One region of the Streptomyces sp. NPDC057900 genome, then DNA from elsewhere that is predicted to be linked to it. Evidence: riboswitches for the same ligand, from Rfam matches in the RefSeq annotation. Region 1 holds a riboswitch; the other holds the start of a gene.
The links. Region 1 has a riboswitch for cobalamin ahead of ACFVQ0_RS05075 (FecCD family ABC transporter permease). Riboswitches for the same ligand answer to the same signal wherever they lie in the genome.
Positions count from the first base shown of each region.

Region 2: another riboswitch for cobalamin. It lies ahead of ACFVQ0_RS24560 (prenyltransferase/squalene oxidase repeat-containing protein); the one in region 1 lies ahead of ACFVQ0_RS05075 (FecCD family ABC transporter permease).

Region 1 covers NZ_JBHVOI010000001.1:1,238,724-1,242,958, reverse strand. Annotated here, with positions in the region: gene ACFVQ0_RS05080 (alpha/beta hydrolase) at 1-1,114, opposite strand, end outside; cobalamin riboswitch at 1,327-1,473, shown strand; gene ACFVQ0_RS05075 (FecCD family ABC transporter permease) at 1,575-2,684, shown strand; gene ACFVQ0_RS05070 (ABC transporter ATP-binding protein) at 2,684-3,466, shown strand; gene ACFVQ0_RS05065 (ABC transporter substrate-binding protein) at 3,482-4,235, shown strand, end outside.
Region 2 covers NZ_JBHVOI010000006.1:428,915-433,149, reverse strand. Annotated here, with positions in the region: gene ACFVQ0_RS24560 (prenyltransferase/squalene oxidase repeat-containing protein) at 1-1,518, opposite strand, end outside; cobalamin riboswitch at 1,719-1,864, opposite strand; cobalamin riboswitch at 1,949-2,023, shown strand; gene ACFVQ0_RS24555 (hypothetical protein) at 2,145-3,557, shown strand; gene tsaD (tRNA (adenosine(37)-N6)-threonylcarbamoyltransferase complex transferase subunit TsaD) at 3,633-4,235, shown strand, end outside.

The sequences.
Region 1 (4,235 bases):
GCACCGGCAGCCGCCAGTCCGAGCAGAAGACCGGGGTGGCCGGCGGCAGTGGCGCCGTCCCGGTGGGCGACGCGGGCAGCGGCGTGCTCGCCTCCATCCCCGCGATCAGCGTGGCCAGGCCCGCGTAGTCGGCGTCGTAGAACTTCCGGAACGCGTACTTGTTGACCAGGTCGGAGGAGGACAGGGCGGTCCCCGGCCTGTCCGGGTTCGCCAGCTCGCCGCGCGCGGCGCGGGCCAGCAGGTCCTGCCAGACGGCGCGGACGTCACGGCCGTACAGCGCGCAGTCCGCCGCGCCCCCGCACCACTTCACGAACTCCTGGAACGAGTCCTGCGCCGCGGCCGCCTCCGAGCGAAGGAATTCACGGGTGGCCGCGACGCTGTGGTCCATCACGCTCTCCAGCACCATCGCGCGCACGCGTCGCGGATAGGTCTCGGCGTACTGGGCGCCGAGCAGCGTGCCGTACGAGCTGCCGTGGAAGGTCAGCTTCCGCTCGCCGAGCGCCGCCCGCAGGGCGTCCAGGTCCCGGACCGTCTGCCCGGTGTCGAGGTGGTCGAACACCGGGCCGCTACGGGCCCGGCAGTCGGCGCGGAGCCGTCTGTTGTACGCCAGGGTGGCGTCGAAGTCCGCCCGGCTCCTCAGCTCCGGTGACGGCCGCTCGGCCAGCAGGCCGGCGGAGCAGGTCACCGGGTCGCTGCCGCCCACACCGCGCGGGTCGAAGCTGACGATGTCGAACCTGCGGCGGACCTCGGGGCTGAACCGGCCGATATTGCCCACCACCATCCGCACGCCCGAGTCGCCCGGGCCGCCGGGGCCGAACACCATCGAGCCGACGCGCGCCCCGGGCTCGGTGGCCTTGCGGCGGGCCACGGCCAGGTCGATGCCCGGCCCGTCCGGGTGGTCCCAGTCGACCGGTACGGAGAGCGTGGCGCACTCGGCTCCCGGTTTCGCCGGGTCGTCGCACGGTGCCCACCGCAGGGCCCCGTGCGCAGCCGGCGAAGCGTGGACCGGGGGAGCGGCGGCGAGACCGGTGACGGCGGCCGTGGCGGCCGCCACGGCCGCGGCCGTGCCGCGTGCGGCGAGGAGCCGTAATGCGGATCTGTCCCTGAACGGCATGGAGCCTCCTTGCGAAGAGAGCGGTTGCGTCAGGTGTGCGGGCCCCGGCCGGGCGTCCGCCGTCACGCTAGGTGCTCCGTCGCCCGTGCGGTGGCCCTCTCGGGGGCTTCTCCGGGTCGGTTCAGGGGCCGTTCAGGGGCCACTCGGGGGTACTCGGGGGGTGCCCGAAAGGTGCCCGAGAGGTGCTCCGGGGCGCTCGGGGCTGAGGGGCGAAAAGGAGCACGCCGTGCCGTACCCGTAAGCTGCTCACGCCCCGCGGGGGAAGTCCGGTCGAATTCCGGCGCTGACCCGCAACGGTAGGCGGAGCCCTCCTGATGGCTCCGCGAGCCCGATTACCCGCGGCGGTGAAGGCTCCTGTCAATTCGCCGTGGACTGCGAGAGGTGCTGCAAAGGGCGCCTCGCGTCCGGGCCGCTCCTTCGATCGTGCAGGTGCACGGCCTGAGGTGAAAGCGATCCGACCGTGGTCACTCCCCTCGAACGCATACCTGCCCCGCCCTCGCGCGCGGCGCGCGCCGGTGGCGGGCCCGCCCCTCCCCGACGCGTACCCCTGCCCCTGCTGGTGATCACGCTCTGTGTCCTGCTGCCGCTCTCCCTGGTCTGCGGCGCCGGAATCGGGGCCTCCGGGATCTCCTGGGCAGAGGTGTCGCGCTACCTGTGGGCCGGCCTGACGGGACAGCGGATCGCTCCCGGCGAAGTCGCCGGGTACACCATCGTGTGGGAGCTGCGCTTTCCACGAGCCGTGCTCGCGGCGGTCGTCGGAGCCGGCCTGTCCGCGATCGGCGTCGCGGTGCAGGCCATGGTCCGCAACGCCCTCGCCGACCCGTTCGTCCTCGGCATCTCCTCCGGCGCGGCCGTCGGCGCGAACGCCGTCCTCATCTTCGGGGTCTTCGGCGCCTTCGGCGTCTGGGCGCTGTCCACCGCGGCCTTCCTCGCCGCGCTCCTCGCGATGATGCTCGTCTACGCGGTCGCCCGGACCGCTCGCGGACTGACCCCGCTGCGCCTGGTCCTGACGGGCACGGCCATGTACTACGGCTTCTCGGCCATCACGACGTTCATGGTGTTCGCCGCGGAGCGGGGCGAGGCCGCCCGCTCCGCGATGATGTGGATGCTGGGCAGCCTCGGGGGCGCCACCTGGTCCTCCGTACCGATCGCCGCGGGCGCCACGCTCGGCGGCCTCGCCCACCTCTGGTGGTCGGCGCGCCGGCTCAACGCGCTGGCGATGGGTGACGAGACCGCCGCCGCCCTCGGAGTGGACGCCGGGAGGCTGCGCAAGGAGCTGTTCCTGGTCTCCGCCGCCGTCACCGGGGCGCTGGTCGCGGTCAGCGGCGCGATCGGCTTCGTAGGGCTGATGGTCCCGCACGCCGCCCGCATGCTGGTCGGCGCGGATCACCGACGTCTGCTGGCCGTCGCACCGCTCGCGGGCGCCGTCCTGCTGATCTGGGTGGACATCCTCTCGCGGGTACTGCTCGCCCCGGCCGAACTGCCGCTCGGCGTGCTGACCGCGATGATCGGCGTGCCGTGCTTCATCCTGCTCATGCGCCGCCGCACCTACACCTTCGGAGGTGCGTGATGCGGATCGATATCGACGCGCTGACGGTCGAGATCGCCGGTGCGCGGCTGGTGGAGGACGTCACGCTGCGAGCGGGTGACGCTCGGCTCGTCGGCCTGGTGGGCCCCAACGGCAGCGGGAAGTCAACGCTGTTGCGCTGCGTCTACCGGGCGCTGAACCCCTCCGCCGGAACCGTCCGGATCGGCGGCGAGGACCTGCACGCCCTGAGCCCGCGGGAGGCCGCCCGCCGACTGGCCGCACTTCCCCAGGAGTCGAGTCACGAGTTCGACTTCACCGTCGCGGAGATCGTCGCGATGGGAAGGATGCCGCACCAGGGACCGACGGCGCGCGTGTCGGAGGAAGACCGACGCACATGTGACGCGGCGCTGGCGGAGGTCGGGGCCGGACACCTGGCCGACCGGGGCTTCCTGACCCTGTCCGGAGGCGAGAAGCAGCGCGTCCTGATCGCCCGCGCCATGGCGCAGCAGCCACGGGCGCTGGTGCTCGACGAACCCACCAACCACCTGGACATCGCCCAGCAGCTGGAGGTGCTGGCCCTGGTCCGGGCCAGCGGGCTGACCGTGCTCACGGCGCTGCACGACCTCAATCTCGCCGCACTCCACTGCGACGTCCTCCATGTCATCGACCGAGGCCGGATCGTCGCCTCCGGCGCCCCGCACGACGTACTCACCCCGGAGCTGCTGGCCGAGGTCTTCGGCGTCCGCGCGCATCGAGTACCGCACCCGGAGACCGGCGCCGTACAGCTGATCTTCGACCGCCTCCTCCCCGTCGTCCCCTCCTAAGGAAGCACTGCCACCATGCCCAGCCCGATACGTCCCGCCGCACTCGGCCTCGCCCTCACCGCCGTCCTGGCCCTCAGCGGCTGCGGCGCCGAGATCACCCCGCAGGACGGGAACGACGACAGGAGCGCACCCGCGGCCGGGGGCCACTACCCGGTGACCGTCGAGAACTGCGGTGAGAAGAAGACCTACGACAAGGCCCCGCGGCGCGTGGTCACCAACGACGTCGGCATCACCGAGATCATGTTCGCCCTGGACCTCGAAGACCACATGGCGGGCTATGTGATGCCCGACGACAAGGGCGATCTGACATCCGTCCCCTGGAAGGACGGTTACCAGAGGACCACCTGGCTGTCCAAGAAGACGATCAACAAGGAACTCGTCCTCGACGCCCGCGCCGACCTGGTCTTCGCCGGCTGGAACTACGGCTTCAACGAGGGGGACGGATTCACCCCGGCAGCCCTGAAGAAGGTGGGCATCGACTCCTACCTGTTGAGCGAGTCCTGCCGCAACGGGCAGGGGAAGGCGCGAGGGGTGATGCCGCCGCTCGACGCGCTCTACACCGACCTCCGGAACCTGGGGAAGATCTTCGACGTCGAGAAGCGTGCCGAATCCCTGATCGCACGGTTCCGCAAGGAGGTCGCCCAGGCCCAGGCGACCGCCCTCAAGGGCGCCGACCGGCCGAGGGTGTTCCTCTACGACGACGGCCGGGACAAGCCGCTGACCTCGGGCGCCTACGCCGGACCGCACGACATCATCACCAGGGCCGGCG
Region 2 (4,235 bases), on a different contig from region 1:
GGGGCCCCGGCCGGCCGGAAGCTTCGGGCCCTCGGTGGGCGGTCCAGTCGTCGGGGGCTTCGTGGCCGGCGGGTCCGTCGGGTCCGGCTTCTTCGTCGTCAGGCGGGCGAGGTCGGTGCCCGCACCGGCCAGGACCGCCGGGCCGGTGGCGTAGAGCACCGGGTCCGTTGCGTCCTCCTCGAATCCGAAGCCGCCACCGTCGAGCTGCTCACGCGAGAGCCAGGAGACGGCCGCGTCGGCCCGGGTGGTGTCGCCGAGCGCGCGCAGCGCCTGGGCCGCGTACGCGGTGGCGTGGACGCTGCCGGCCGTGGACCCCGTGTAGCCGGGGAACGCCCCGTCCTCGCGCTGGGCCTTCTTCAGATAGGTACGCGCCTTCGCCACGGCGGCGTCCTGGCCTGTGGCCTCGCGCAGGGCCAGAACCGTCAGGCCGGTGGTGGCGGGGTCTCCGTCGCAGTATTCGCCGGGGCGGATCAGGATGCTGGTGACGCCGCCGCCGTCGCACTGGAGCCGGGTCAGACGCTCGACGGCCGCCGTCGGAGGCGTCGCACCGGAGCGCAGCACGGCGAGGAGCGCGAGTGCCTGTCCTTCGCCGTACGAGGCGTTGCGGAAGTCGCCCTTCGCGGAGCAACCGGGGGTGTGGGTGCCGGACTCGGGGCCGGCAGCGCAGACGTTGCCGATGAGGTCCGCGATCAGGTCGTGGCCGCCGAAGGCATGCGGGTCGCGCTCCGTGGCCTCGGCGAGGAGGGCGAGCCGAGCGGCCGCCGTCGCGTCGGGTGCCTGGTCCTTGCCGGACGGGTAGGCGTAGTCGTCGGTGTGGGCGGCGAGGAAGGCCGTGACCTTGTCGAGGGTGGCGCTCGTGCCCTCGGCGGCGGCGAGCGCGTAGGCCGCCTCGGTGGTCAACAGGTAGTTCGGGGTGTCGGCGCCGTCGTCGACGACGCGTTCGCCGTCCTTGAGCGCACCCTTGGCCCAGGCCGCCGCCGCGGTGGTGTCGATCTCACCGGCCGGGACCGTGGGCGTGCTGCCGCCGGGGTCCGGGGTCTCTTCGCCCCCGCCGGCGCGCACGTCGTCAGGGGTGAACGTCGGCCCGCCGGTCGTGCCGCCGATGTCGGTCCCGCCGAACACCCAGGCGTCGACGTCACCGTCCTTCAGGTCGCGGCTCATGGCGCCGTACTGGCTGTACGTCCACTTGGTCTGTCCCGGCGAGGCGACCCAGTAGGACCAGTAGGCGGTGGCCGGCGGGGTGAGGACGCAGGACTCCTGGTCCGTCGTCGGGTACTGCGTTCCGGAGCCGAGTCCGATGCGGCAGATGAAGGCCGGGCCGTCGTGCTGCGTCCCCTCTGTGGTGAAGCCCGCCTCGTGGAGGAGTTCGTATCCGGTGGTCGGCGTGGTGTCGCAGCCGCGCTCGACCTTGCCGCCGAAGGGGCCGAAGTCGACAGCGACGACAGCGCCCTCGCGGGCCGTGCACGCGTCGACGGGACCGGCCGCGGCCGGGGTGCCCGTACCGAGTGTCACGCACATGGCAAGCAGGAGAAATGCCACCGCCACCAGGGACAGGAACGCTCTGGTCCCCGGCTTCCGGTCTGTTCGCTGTGCGGTCCCCACCGCGGCCCCCTCGTTCTGTCTCCGTGGGGACACGAACGTGGCTGAGCCCACCGCGACCACGCGTGATTCACCGCATGGCGGGGCTGGTCGACCACGCCGTAGTCCGCGACGGCGCTTCTCGCTGCAGATCAGGCCCCAGGTAATCCGGCTCGCCCGGCGATGCCGGGCCTACGGTTGCGGGTCAGCGCCGGATTTCGACCGGCTTCCCCTGGAACTCAGTGCTTATCAGGCGGATTTGAGCACGCCCTCGCACACAACGTCAAGAGGCGGCCGCGCCGTTCGGACCGGGTTCGGGGGCTGCTGACAGGACTGCTCCGCCTGGGGTAGCGTCCTGGGCTGCCACATGGGGGAACCCGGTGAGAGTCCGGGGCTGACGCGCAGCGGTGTGGGACGGCGGGGGCCGTTCCGAGCCCGAATGCCCATGTCGGCGGTGCATCACAGGAAGCCGGTCCACGCGTTCGGGCGGCGGCCCTTCCCGCTGCCGCCCCTCTTCGGGCCGGACGCGGGCCTGGCCGGCGCGCCCCTCATCCCAGGAGCAGGCCATGCCTCGTCCTTCGGTCTCACCCCGTCTTGTGTTCACAGCAGCCGTCTCCCTCGGGGCTCTGTGTCTGAGTGCCCTGCCGGCGGCGGCCACCGCCACACCGGCCCAGATCGCCACCTCGAAGACGAACGGTGTCGCGTATCTCAAGTCCCTTCAGGCGGCCGACGGTTCGTACGCCTCGGGCGGACTCTCCAACGAGTGGGCATTCAGCGCCCTGGCCGCCGCCGGAACCGCGGCGGTGGACGTCACACCTGGCGGCGACGCCTCGAAGAACGCGAGATCGGTCTACCGCACCCTGCTCGCCACGGCGGGCTGGCCATCGGCGGCACCTGTGGTCACCGACTACGAACGCGCCACGCTCAACGCCTACGCGGCCGGTATCGACCCCGCCAGGGTCTCCTCCTCCCGCAATCTGATCGGTGACATCTACGGCTACTGGCAGAACGCGGAGCCCGGCTACTTCGGCCCGTCCGCGAACTTCAACGGGACCGTCTTCGCGGCCCTGGCCCTCGGCGGGGCCAGGACCCAGGCCGGCGCCCAGCGCATACCCCAGGCCCTGCGCGATGCGCTCGTCACCCGTATCCGCGCCAACCAGCACGACGACGGCGGCTGGAACTACAGCAAGGCCGAGGGCGATCCGGCGGCGCTCGCCGCCACCAGTGACATCGACATGACCGGCGCCGCGATGGCCGCGCTCTGTGTCTCCGGCGTCCCGGGCACTGACACGGACATCGCTCAGGCAAAGGCGTTCCTCAAGAGCAAACTGGTGCCCACGAGCGGCGCGTTCAACGCGATGTTCGGCGTCAACACCGACTCCAACGGCTGGGCGGTCTCCGGTCTGAACGCCTGCGGCATCAACCCGCAGACCGGTGATTTCCTCACCTCCGTCGGCAGGACCCCGGTCGACTTCCTCATCAGTCAGCAGTTCAGCCCCGGCGGCGGCTTCAAGTACCTGCCCGGCGACACCGCGCCCTCCGCCTACGCGTCCATCGACGGTCTGCGAGCCGTCGCCGGCGGCGGATTCACCACCGCTCCCCCGGCCCCCGTCACGAGCGGCGCGCCCCGGTGGGTGGCACAGTCCGCCTTCACCCCGGGTACCGCCGCGAAACTGGCCCTGACGGTGGACGACGGAGCGGGGGGCCTGAAGGTGTGCTCCGTCACCCTCACTCCCACGGGGACCACGACGACGCTCGGCGCCGTCCTGGACGCGGCGACGAGCGGGGCGACCCCGTCCGGCTGCGTGAGCGGCGTGACACCGTCCTCGGGAACGGGCACGATCACGTCTCTCAACGGCAAGGCGAACAGCGGGACGAACACGTGGAAGGTCAGCGGCGACGGTTCGGCCTTCGCGGGAGCGAACCGCGCGACGGTGCTCAACGCCGGTGACACCATCGCCCTGCGCCGGGGCGCCTGACCGGACCGGGTGGTCTTCGACGTATCCTTATTGCACATGCGTCGCAATTAGCCAGCATGTGCAGAAAGGTGCGTCATGGAGTCCCCGGTGGTGCTCGGCATCGAGTCCTCGTGCGACGAGACCGGCGCGGGTCTCGTACGGAACGGGCGCCTGCTCGGACACGCGCTGGCGTCGAGCATGGACGAGCACGCGCGGTTCGGCGGAGTGGTGCCGGAGATCGCGGCGCGGGCACACCTGCACGCGTTCACGCCCGTCATGCGGGAGGCGCTGGACCGGGCGGGACTGCGGATGGCGGACATCGGTGCCGTGGCGGTCACCACCGGCCCCGGGCTGTCGGGGGCGCTCCAGGTGGGGCTCGCCGGGGCGAAGACCCTGGCGTTCTCGCTCGGGGTGCCGCTGTACGGGGTGCACCACCTGGCCGGGCACGTGGCCGCCGACACCCTGGAGCACGGGCCGCTGCCCGATCCCTGCATGGTGCTGATCGTCTCCGGTGGCCACACCTCCCTGCTGCTCGTACGGGATCTGGCGCGTGACCCGATCACGCATCTGGGCGACACCGTGGACGACGCGGCCGGCGAGTGCTTCGACAAGGTGGCCCGGGTGTTCGGGCTGCCGTATCCGGGCGGGCCGGCCATCGACCGGGCCGCCCGGGACGGCGATCCGCGCGCCGTGGCGTTC